2 regions of the Erwinia pyri genome follow, and region 2 is predicted to be linked to the other one. Evidence: predicted binding sites of a transcription regulator. Region 2 holds the regulator's gene; the other holds the start of a gene.
The links. Region 2 encodes Fur, which represses iron uptake genes when iron is present. Its sites were predicted from a motif close to ATAATAATGAGAACNACTATCAA; they were not measured.
Positions count from the first base shown of each region.

Region 1: the regulator Fur is predicted to act here: its motif matches at 3,194-3,216, upstream of feoA (ferrous iron transporter A).

Region 1 covers NZ_CP132353.1:373,078-378,052, reverse strand. The annotation lists gene greB (transcription elongation factor GreB) at 197-676, shown strand; gene Q3V30_RS01705 (Tex family protein) at 773-3,100, shown strand; gene feoA (ferrous iron transporter A) at 3,266-3,490, shown strand; gene feoB (Fe(2+) transporter permease subunit FeoB) at 3,504-4,975, shown strand, end outside.
Region 2 covers NZ_CP132353.1:3,203,611-3,208,585, reverse strand. The annotation lists gene nagE (N-acetylglucosamine-specific PTS transporter subunit IIBC) at 1-699, shown strand, start outside; gene glnS (glutamine--tRNA ligase) at 852-2,519, shown strand; gene fur (ferric iron uptake transcriptional regulator) at 2,715-3,158, opposite strand; gene fldA (flavodoxin FldA) at 3,502-4,032, opposite strand; gene ybfE (LexA regulated protein) at 4,193-4,474, opposite strand; gene ybfF (esterase) at 4,622-4,975, opposite strand, start outside.

The DNA.
Region 1 (4,975 bases), 1.7 Mb from region 2:
TTGTTACAAAGCATATTAAACAGCAGCTTATCTTTAATTTTGAGAGAAAAATCAGCGCTGGCGCACACCTCTTTACCGGCGAATACTCTGCACAAACAAACAGTAAGCGTAAGCAAAAAAATGGCGAAGAGATTTGCATCGGTGTCCAACGAGAAACAAAATAACCGCAGCATTCCTGAGAAAGAAATGGATTACGATGAAAACCCAACTGATTACCCGCGAAGGTTACGACAAGCTGAAGCAGGAACTGGACTTTCTCTGGCGGGAGGAACGGCCGGAAGTGACCAAAAAAGTGACCTGGGCCGCCAGCCTGGGCGACCGCAGCGAAAATGCTGACTACCAGTACAACAAGAAGCGCCTGCGCGAAATCGATCGCCGCGTCCGCTATCTCACCAAATGCCTTGAGCAGCTGCGGATTGTGGATTACTCCCCGCAGCAGGAGGGCAAAGTATTTTTCGGTGCCTGGGTAGAGATTGAGAACGACGAGGGCGAACTGAAACGCTTTCGTATTGCTGGCTACGATGAAATTTTTGGCCGCAATGACTATATCTCCATCGACTCGCCAATGGCGCGTGCGCTGTTGAAGAAAGAGGTGGGTGACCTGGCCACGGTGCAGACACCGGCAGGTGAAGCCAACTGGTACGTGGTCGCTATCGATTACGTTAAACAATCCTAATCACGCCGCTGCAGGCGCCGGGGATCGCCCGTTGACTGGCATTTTCCGCCCGCAATCCGTATAACTGTCCGCTGTCTTTAAGCCATAAAGTAACCGATGATGAAAGATTCGCTGAGCCGCATAATTGCAAGTGAGCTGCAGGCGCGAGCAGAACAGGTTGATGCCGCTGTTCGTCTGCTGGATGAAGGGAATACCGTGCCGTTTATCGCACGTTATCGTAAGGAAGTGACGGGCGGCCTGGACGATACCCAGCTCCGCCAGCTGGAAACCCGCCTGGGTTACCTCAGAGAGCTTGAAGAACGACGCCAGTCGATTCTGAAATCTATCGGCGATCAGGGCAAGCTGACCGATGAGCTGGCTGCTGCCATTACCGCCACGCTGAGCAAAACCGAACTCGAAGATCTCTACCTGCCTTACAAACAGAAGCGCCGCACGCGCGGGATGATTGCCATTGAAGCCGGTCTGGAACCGCTTGCTGACACCCTGTGGCAGGATCCTTCCCAACAGCCTGAGCAGTTAGCGGCCGGTTTTGTCGATGCAGACAAAGGCGTTGCCGATACCAAAGCGGCGCTGGACGGCGCACGCTACATCCTGATGGAACGTTTCGCGGAAGATGCCGCGTTACTGGCTAAAGTCCGCGACTATCTGTGGAAAAATGCCCATCTTGTTTCCCGCGTGATTGCCGGGAAAGAGGAAGAAGGGGCGAAATTCCGCGATTATTTCGATCACCACGAAGCGCTGGCTGGCGTGCCGTCACACCGTGCGCTGGCGATGTTCCGCGGTCGTAACGAAGGTATTCTGCAGCTCTCTCTGAACGCCGATCCGCAGTTTGATGAGCCGCCGAAGGAGAGTCACGGTGAGCAGATCATTATGGATCACCTGCAGCTGCGCCTGAATAACGCGCCGGCTGATGGCTGGCGTAAAGCGGTGGTGAGCTGGACCTGGCGCATCAAGGTGCTGCTGCACCTGGAAACCGAGCTGATGGGCACCGTGCGCGAACGCGCAGAGGATGAAGCGATCAACGTCTTTGCCCGTAACCTGCACGACCTGTTAATGGCGGCACCAGCAGGTATGCGCGCCACCATGGGGCTGGATCCTGGTCTGCGCACCGGCGTGAAGGTTGCCATTGTGGATGCCACCGGCAAGGTGGTTGCCACCGACACCATCTATCCGCACACCGGCCAGGCCGCGAAAGCTGCCGCCGCCGTGGCTGCGCTCTGTATCAAACACAAGGTTGAGCTGGTTGCTATCGGTAACGGTACCGCCTCCCGCGAGACCGAGCGCTTCTATCTGGATATCCAAAAGCAGTTCCCGCAGGTGCAGGCGCAGAAAGTGATTGTCAGTGAAGCTGGCGCATCGGTTTACTCCGCTTCCGAACTGGCAGCGCTGGAGTTCCCGGATCTGGATGTCTCCCTCCGTGGTGCCGTTTCCATCGCCCGCCGTCTGCAGGATCCGCTCTCTGAGCTGGTGAAAATCGATCCGAAATCGATCGGGGTCGGCCAGTATCAGCACGACGTCAGCCAGAGCCAGCTGGCGAAAAAGCTGGATGCGGTGGTGGAAGACTGCGTAAACGGCGTCGGCGTGGATCTGAACACCGCTTCGGTGCCGCTGCTGACGCGCGTGGCGGGGCTGAGCAAAATGATGGCGCAGAATATCGTCAGCTGGCGTGACGAGAACGGTCGCTTCCAGAATCGTCAACAGCTGCTGAAAGTGAGCCGCCTCGGCCCGAAAGCCTTTGAACAGTGCGCGGGCTTCCTGCGTATCAACCAGGGCGACAACCCGCTGGATGCCTCTACCGTTCACCCGGAAGCCTACCCAGTGGTGCAGCGCATTCTGGCCGCCACGCAGCAGGCGCTAAACGAAGTGATGGGCAATCCTGCTGAACTGCGCAATCTGCGCGCCGTCGATTTCACCGATGAGAAGTTCGGCGTTCCCACCGTCACCGATATCATCAAAGAGCTGGAGAAGCCGGGCCGCGATCCGCGTCCTGAATTCAAAACCGCCCAGTTTGCTGAAGGTATTGAAACCATGAACGATCTGCTGCCGGGCATGGTACTGGAAGGGGCGGTCACCAACGTCACCAACTTTGGTGCGTTCGTGGATATCGGGGTGCATCAGGATGGTCTGGTGCATATCTCCTCTCTGGCAGATAAGTTTGTCGATGATCCGCATAAAGTGGTCAAGGCTGGCGATATCGTCAAAGTGAAGGTGATGGAAGTCGATCTGCAGCGTAAGCGTATTGCGCTGACAATGCGTCTTGATGAGCAGCCGGGTGAAACCAATGCCCGTCGTGGCGGCGGAAACAACCGCGACGCCGGCAAGCCTGCTGGCAAAGGGCGCCCGCGCCCTGCCGCACAGCCTGCAGGCAGTAACAACAGCGCGATGGGTGATGCGCTGGCCGCGGCGTTCGGTAAAAAACGCTAAGGCTTCAGGGGGCGGCGGCGTAATGTCGCCCCCTGAGATTATCTCCCCCCGCTCCGCCTCTCTCGCCCCGCAAATTGTTCTGCATCAATAATAGCGATAATCGTTCTCATTATACTTGCCACCGTTGATTATTACGGCGCGTTGTTTAATCGCCCAGGTGGAACCATGCAAATCACTCCTCTTCAGCAGTATGAAATTGTCAGCTTTTCCCCCGACGTCAGCGCAGCCTTCCGGCAAAAACTGCTCGCGCTGGGGCTGTTACCCGGCGCCCGCTTTTTAGTGAGGCGTGTCGCGCCGCTGGGCGACCCGGTACAGATCGAAACCCGCTGCGTCAGCCTGATGCTGAGAAAAAAAGACCTGGCCTTTCTGCAACTGACACCCTTAGGTTAGAGAGGAGCGCGTAATGAAAACCTGCACCATCGGCCTGATTGGCAACCCTAACTCTGGAAAAACCACGCTGTTTAACCAGCTCACCGGCGCCCGCCAGCGGGTTGGCAACTGGGCAGGCGTTACCGTCGAGCGTAAAGAGGGCCGCTTTACCACGGCCAGCCATACCGTACGGCTGGTGGATCTGCCCGGCACCTACTCTCTCACCACCCTCTCTGCCGACAACTCGCTGGATGAACAGATTGCCTGCCACTATATGCTGAGTGGCGAAGCCGACTTAGTGATCAACGTGGTGGATGCCAGCAATCTGGCCCGCAACCTCTGGCTGACGCTTCAGCTTCAGGCGCTGGGGGTTCCCTGCATCGTGGCGCTGAATATGCTGGATATTGCTGCCAGCCAGCAGATTGCTATCAATATAGCTGAACTGGAGCGCCAGCTTGGCTGCCCGGTTATCCCGCTGGTTTCTACCCGCGGCAAGGGCATTGACAGCCTCAGGCAGGCGATTGACGACGCTGCCCGAGAGCCTGGCCGCTGTCGGGTCCGCTGGCCCGCAGAGATAGATCGGCATATTGCCTCGCTCTGCGATCTGATGCCCGAGAGTCGGCCGCAGCGCCAGCGCCGGTGGCTGGCAGTCCAGATGCTGGAAGGGGATATTTACAGTCAGGCTCAGGCACCTGAAGCGGCCGCAAAGATGCATACCCTGGCAAATCTGCAGGCAGCGCCAATGGCGATTGCCGCAGCAAGACATCAGAGGATTAATGCGGTTTGCCAGGCCGTCACCAACGCCAGTCTGGCTACACCTCACCGGCTTTCCGCCCTTCTCGACCGGGTAGTGTTGAATCGCTGGCTGGGCCTGCCGGTTTTCCTGCTGGTGATGTACCTGATGTTTTTCCTGGCGATCAATCTGGGTGGCGCTTTGCAGCCGCTGTTCGACCTGGGATCGGCAGCGCTGTTTATTCATGGCATGCAGTGGCTGGGGGCGGGGCTGCATTTCCCTCTGCCGCTCACGCTGTTTCTGGCGCAGGGGCTGGGCGGCGGTATTAATACCGTGATGCCGCTGGTGCCGCAAATCGGCCTGATGTATCTGTTCCTCTCGCTGATGGAGGACTCGGGTTATATGGCGCGCGCTGCGTTTGTAGTGGACAGGCTGATGCAGGCGCTGGGGCTGCCGGGAAAATCCTTCGTGCCGCTGATCGTGGGATTTGGCTGTAACGTACCGGCGGTGATGGGCGCCCGTACGCTGGATGCGCCGCGTGAAAGGCTGATGACGGTGCTGATGGCGCCGTTTATGTCATGTGGCGCCAGGCTGGCGATATTTGCCGTCTTTGCCGCCGCCTTTTTCGGGCAGCGCGGCTCGCTGGTGGTTTTCAGCCTCTATCTGCTGGGCATTGCGGCAGCAATTTTCACCGGGCTGATCCTGAAACATACGCTGCTGAAAGGAGAAGCTTCGCCATTTATTATGGAGTTGCCGACCTGGCATGTGCCTCA
Region 2 (4,975 bases):
CTTCGCCTTAACGTCAAAGACAGCAGCGCGGTCAACGAATCTGTAGCCAAGCGCCTGGGTGCGTCAGGCGTAATCCGTCTGAACAAGCAGAGCGTACAGATTATTGTCGGCACGCGGGCTGAGACCATTGCTTCTGCCATGAAGACGGTGCTGAGCAAAGGCTCTGTGGCGGCGGCAAGTACTGGGCCAGCGGTGGTGGCGCCCGTTGCGGCTCAGGCCGTACCAAATGCGGCTAAAGGGATTATTGCAACGCTGGTTGCGCCAGTGAGTGGTGAAGTGGTCGCACTGGATCAGGTTCCGGATGAAGCTTTTGCCAGTAAAGCGGTGGGTGACGGTCTGGCGATCAAACCCTCAAGCAGCACGGTAGTCTCTCCTGCTGCGGGCACTGTGGTGAAAATCTTCAATACCAATCATGCTTTCTGTCTGGAAACAGAGAAAGGCGTTGAAGTGGTGGTGCACATGGGACTCGATACTGTGGCGCTGGGCGGCAAGGGCTTCACCCGCCTGGTGGAAGAGGGCGCGCAGGTTACTGCCGGGCAACCCGTTCTTGAAATGGATCTGGCCTTCCTGAATGCTAACGCCCGCTCCATGATCAGCCCTGTAGTGGTCAGCAACATTGAAGACTATACCGGCATTACGCTGGTGGCTGGTGAAACGGTTGTCGCCGGCGAAAGCCGTCTGTATGAAATTAACGGCTAACCTCTGATTGCGTTACAATAGAAGGGCGGGAAGCAATTCCCGCCCTTTTTTTATCGTATTCCCCCAACAAACGGTTGTTTCCCTTCCCGGCTTTGTGGATCATACTCCGTTATTTCACGTACTAATCAGACAGCATTACTGAGGAAATTAAGATGAGTGAGGCAGAAGCCCGCCCAACTAACTTTATTCGTCAGATCATCGACGAAGATCTGGCGACCGGCAAGCATGACAGCGTGCATACCCGCTTCCCGCCGGAACCAAATGGTTATCTGCACATTGGCCACGCCAAATCTATCTGCCTCAACTTTGGTATTGCGCAAGACTATCAGGGTCAGTGCAACCTGCGTTTTGATGACACTAACCCGGTCAAAGAAGATCTGGAGTTCGTGGAGTCTATCAAGCATGACGTGCAGTGGCTGGGCTTTGAGTGGACGGGCAACGTTCGCTACTCCTCTGACTATTTCGATCAGCTGCATCACTATGCGGTTGAGCTGATCAACAAGGGACTGGCCTATGTTGACGAGCTGAGCCCTGAGCAGATCCGTGAATATCGCGGCACCCTGACGGCGCCGGGGAAAAACAGTCCGTTCCGCGACCGTTCAGTGGAAGAGAACCTGGCGCTGTTTGACAAAATGCGCAACGGCGGCTTTGCTGAAGGCACCGCCTGCCTGCGTGCAAAGATCGATATGGCCTCCAGCTTTATCGTGATGCGCGATCCGGTTCTGTACCGTATTAAGTTTGCTGAGCATCATCAGACCGGCAGCAAGTGGTGCATCTATCCGATGTATGATTTCACCCACTGCATTTCCGATGCGCTGGAGGGGATCACCCACTCACTCTGTACGCTGGAGTTCCAGGATAACCGCCGTCTGTATGACTGGGTGCTGGACAACATCACCATTCCAACCCATCCGCGTCAGTACGAATTTTCTCGTCTGAATCTCGAATACGCCATCATGTCCAAGCGCAAGCTGAGCCTGCTGGTAACAGAGAAGATTGTGGAGGGATGGGACGATCCACGTATGCTGACCGTTTCCGGTCTGCGCCGTCGCGGCTACACGGCTGGTTCTATTCGCGAGTTCTGCCGCCGTATTGGCGTGACCAAACAGGACAACATCGTGGAGATGGCCTCGCTGGAGTCCTGTATTCGTGACGATCTGAACGAGAATGCCCCGCGCGCGATGGCGGTGATGGATCCGGTGAAGCTGGTGATTGAGAATCTGCCCGCTAATCACGAAGAGATCATCACCATGCCTAATCATCCGAACAAGCCGGAGATGGGAACGCGTGAAGTGCCGTTCAGCCGTGAGATTTATATCGATCGTGCTGACTTCCGCGAGGAAGCGAATAAGCAGTACAAGCGTCTGGTACTGGGGAAAGAGGTGCGCCTGCGTAACGCCTATGTGATCAAAGCGGAACGCGTGGCGAAGGATGAAGAGGGTAATATCACCTGCCTGTTCTGCACCTGCGATACAGAGACGTTGAGCAAAGATCCGGCCGATGGCCGTAAAGTGAAAGGCGTCATTCACTGGGTTTCTGCCGTTCATGCCTTACCGGCAGAGTTCCGCCTCTATGACCGTCTTTTCAGCGTGCCAAATCCGGGTGCGGCAGAAGATTTCCTGACCACTATCAACCCTGAATCTCTGGTTATTCGTCAGGGCTTTGTAGAGCCAGGCATGCAGCATGCGGAAGCCAGCAGCCCGTATCAGTTTGAGCGCGAAGGGTACTTCTGTGCTGACAGCCGATACTCCTCTGCCAGCAACCTGGTGTTTAACCGCACGGTTGGCCTGCGTGACACCTGGACAAAAGCGGGAGAGTAGCGCTTCCGGGTTTTCTGAAAGCAACGCAGCCTCAGGGCTGCGTTTTTTTTGCCATTCAGTATGGTGCAGAGGAGTGTTTCAGAGGGTAAACGCTTCAGCTGTGAAGGGATCACTCAGCGCATTTGTGTCGGCAGTTCTGCTCCTTCAGGCAAAAAAAAGCCGGTGATTTTCACCGGCTTTCTTCAGGAATGCAGATTATTTGTCGTGCAGCGTTTCATCTTCGCGGCAGTCGCCAGTAGAACAGTGACCATAAAGGTACAAGCTGTGGTTACTGAGCTTAATACCATGACGCGTGGCGATATCACGCTGGCGAGCCTCGATCGATTCATCTCTGAATTCGATCACTTTGCCGCAGTCCAGGCAGATAAGGTGGTCGTGATGATGCTGCTGAGTCAGTTCAAAAACGGATTTGCCGCCTTCGAAATTGTGGCGGGTAACGATCCCCGCATCATCAAACTGGTTCAGCACGCGGTAGACCGTTGCCAGACCAATTTCTTCGCCCATATCAATCAGGCGTTTGTACAAATCTTCCGCACTGACATGATGGCCTTCAGGTTCCTGAAGCACTTCCAGAATTTTCAGTCGGGGAAGCGTGACTTTCAGGCCGGCCTTCTTTAATGCGGTGTTATTGTCAGTCATGCGGATATTGTCCTGTTACTTTGCTTGTCACTGTGCGGCTGAAAAGCCCTGAACATCGGTCGACGCAAAACGCCTCATTATAGTACTCACGCTTCGAAATGAACACCTCGGGCGTTGCGAATCTGTAAAGGGAGGTAATGATGATGTCTTTACGTCCGGAAAGCTGGCGCTGGGTTTACATTTCGCTTTGCCGTGCCTTTAAGAAAAAGCCACGAAGTAAGCGGGGTGACCGATGGCGATATTCTACAGTTTTGCAGATGAAAGTTACAAAATTGTGCCTATTACTTCTATAGGAAAAGTCAGAGGCCTGATGTGAGTTACCTCCCACATCAGCCCCTTCTCCTTAAGCTTGCAGAATTTCCTGCAGCTGGAGCTCATCGTAAATTTGTTTCACCCATTTTTCAGTACGTTCGCGGGTCAGTTCCGGTTGACGATCTTCATCAATAGCCAGGCCCAGGAAATGCGTATCATCAGCAAGCCCTTTGGACGCTTCAAAATGATAACCTTCAGTTGGCCAGTGACCCACGATAACGGCGCCTTTCGGTTCGATGATATCGCGAATGGTGCCCATCGCGTCGCAGAAATACTCCGCGTAATCTTCCTGATCGCCACAGCCAAAAAGCGCAACCAGTTTGCCATTGAAATCGATCTCTTCCAGGGTAGGGAAGAAGTCATCCCAGTCGCACTGGGCTTCGCCGTAGTACCAGGTAGGGATACCCAGCAACAGGATATCAAAGGCTTCAAGGTCTTCTTTGCTGCTTTTAGCGATATCATGAACCTCAGCCACCTCGTTGCCGAGCTGCTTCTGGATCATTTTTGCAATATTTTCCGTATTGCCCGTATCGCTGCCAAAGAAAATGCCTACGAGTGCCATGCGCTTAATAACCTCTTGAAACTAAAATTTAGGGTAACGACTTTACTGCAGTTAACGGCAATGATAGCAGACAGCACAAGGGGGATAAATGAGTAATCCGCCTGCTTTTGTCGCTTTGTGCTTCAGCAGCAAGAGGTTGAAGAGCCGGTTCTGCCGCTTTTCAACGCTTCTGACTGGCTAACATCGCCATGACCATCTCTTCTATCAGTTCGCCGCGGCTGATATTTCGCTGCTCGGCAAGCTGGTTCAGGGCATCCACGGCGTCGCTGTTCATTTTCAGCTCCACACGCTTTAACCCGCGCACTTTATCCCGCTTGAGCTGATTGCGTTTATTGATACGCAGCTGCTCATCACGCGTCAGCGGATTTGTTTTTGGTCGCCCCGGACGACGGTCATCTGCGAACAGATCGATCGTGGTGCGGTCCGTGTTTTCTTTTGCCATAGAATCGTGATACTGAAAGGCTGGAGTTCTGATGGTTCAGGCCTGATGACGGCTGAAATTTGTGCTGCGACAAAATTTAAGCGCGCCATCATACCCCAGTAAAAGTCATGACGACAATGATTTAGGCCGAACGGCACCGATTTGTTTTCACCGCGCAATAAAACGACGGATTGCGCGTAAAACGGCATCAGGTTTCTCCGCATGGACCCAGTGACCAGCGCCGGAAACAATGTGCGCCCGGGCCTCAGGGAATTGTGCCAGCAGCGCTTCACGATGCTCATCAGCCAGGTAGGGGGAAAGCTCACCCCGAATAAATAACGCCGGATGTGACCATGGCGGCAGCGGCTGCCAGCCGATAATCCTGTCGTAGTTCTCCCAGAGAACCGGGACGTTGAACCGCCACTCTCCCTGATGGAAAGATTTTAGCAGAAACTGAATAACGCCTTCTTCTATTGTCTCCCGCATAAGCGCGGCGGCATCATTACGGGTAGTGAGGTTCGC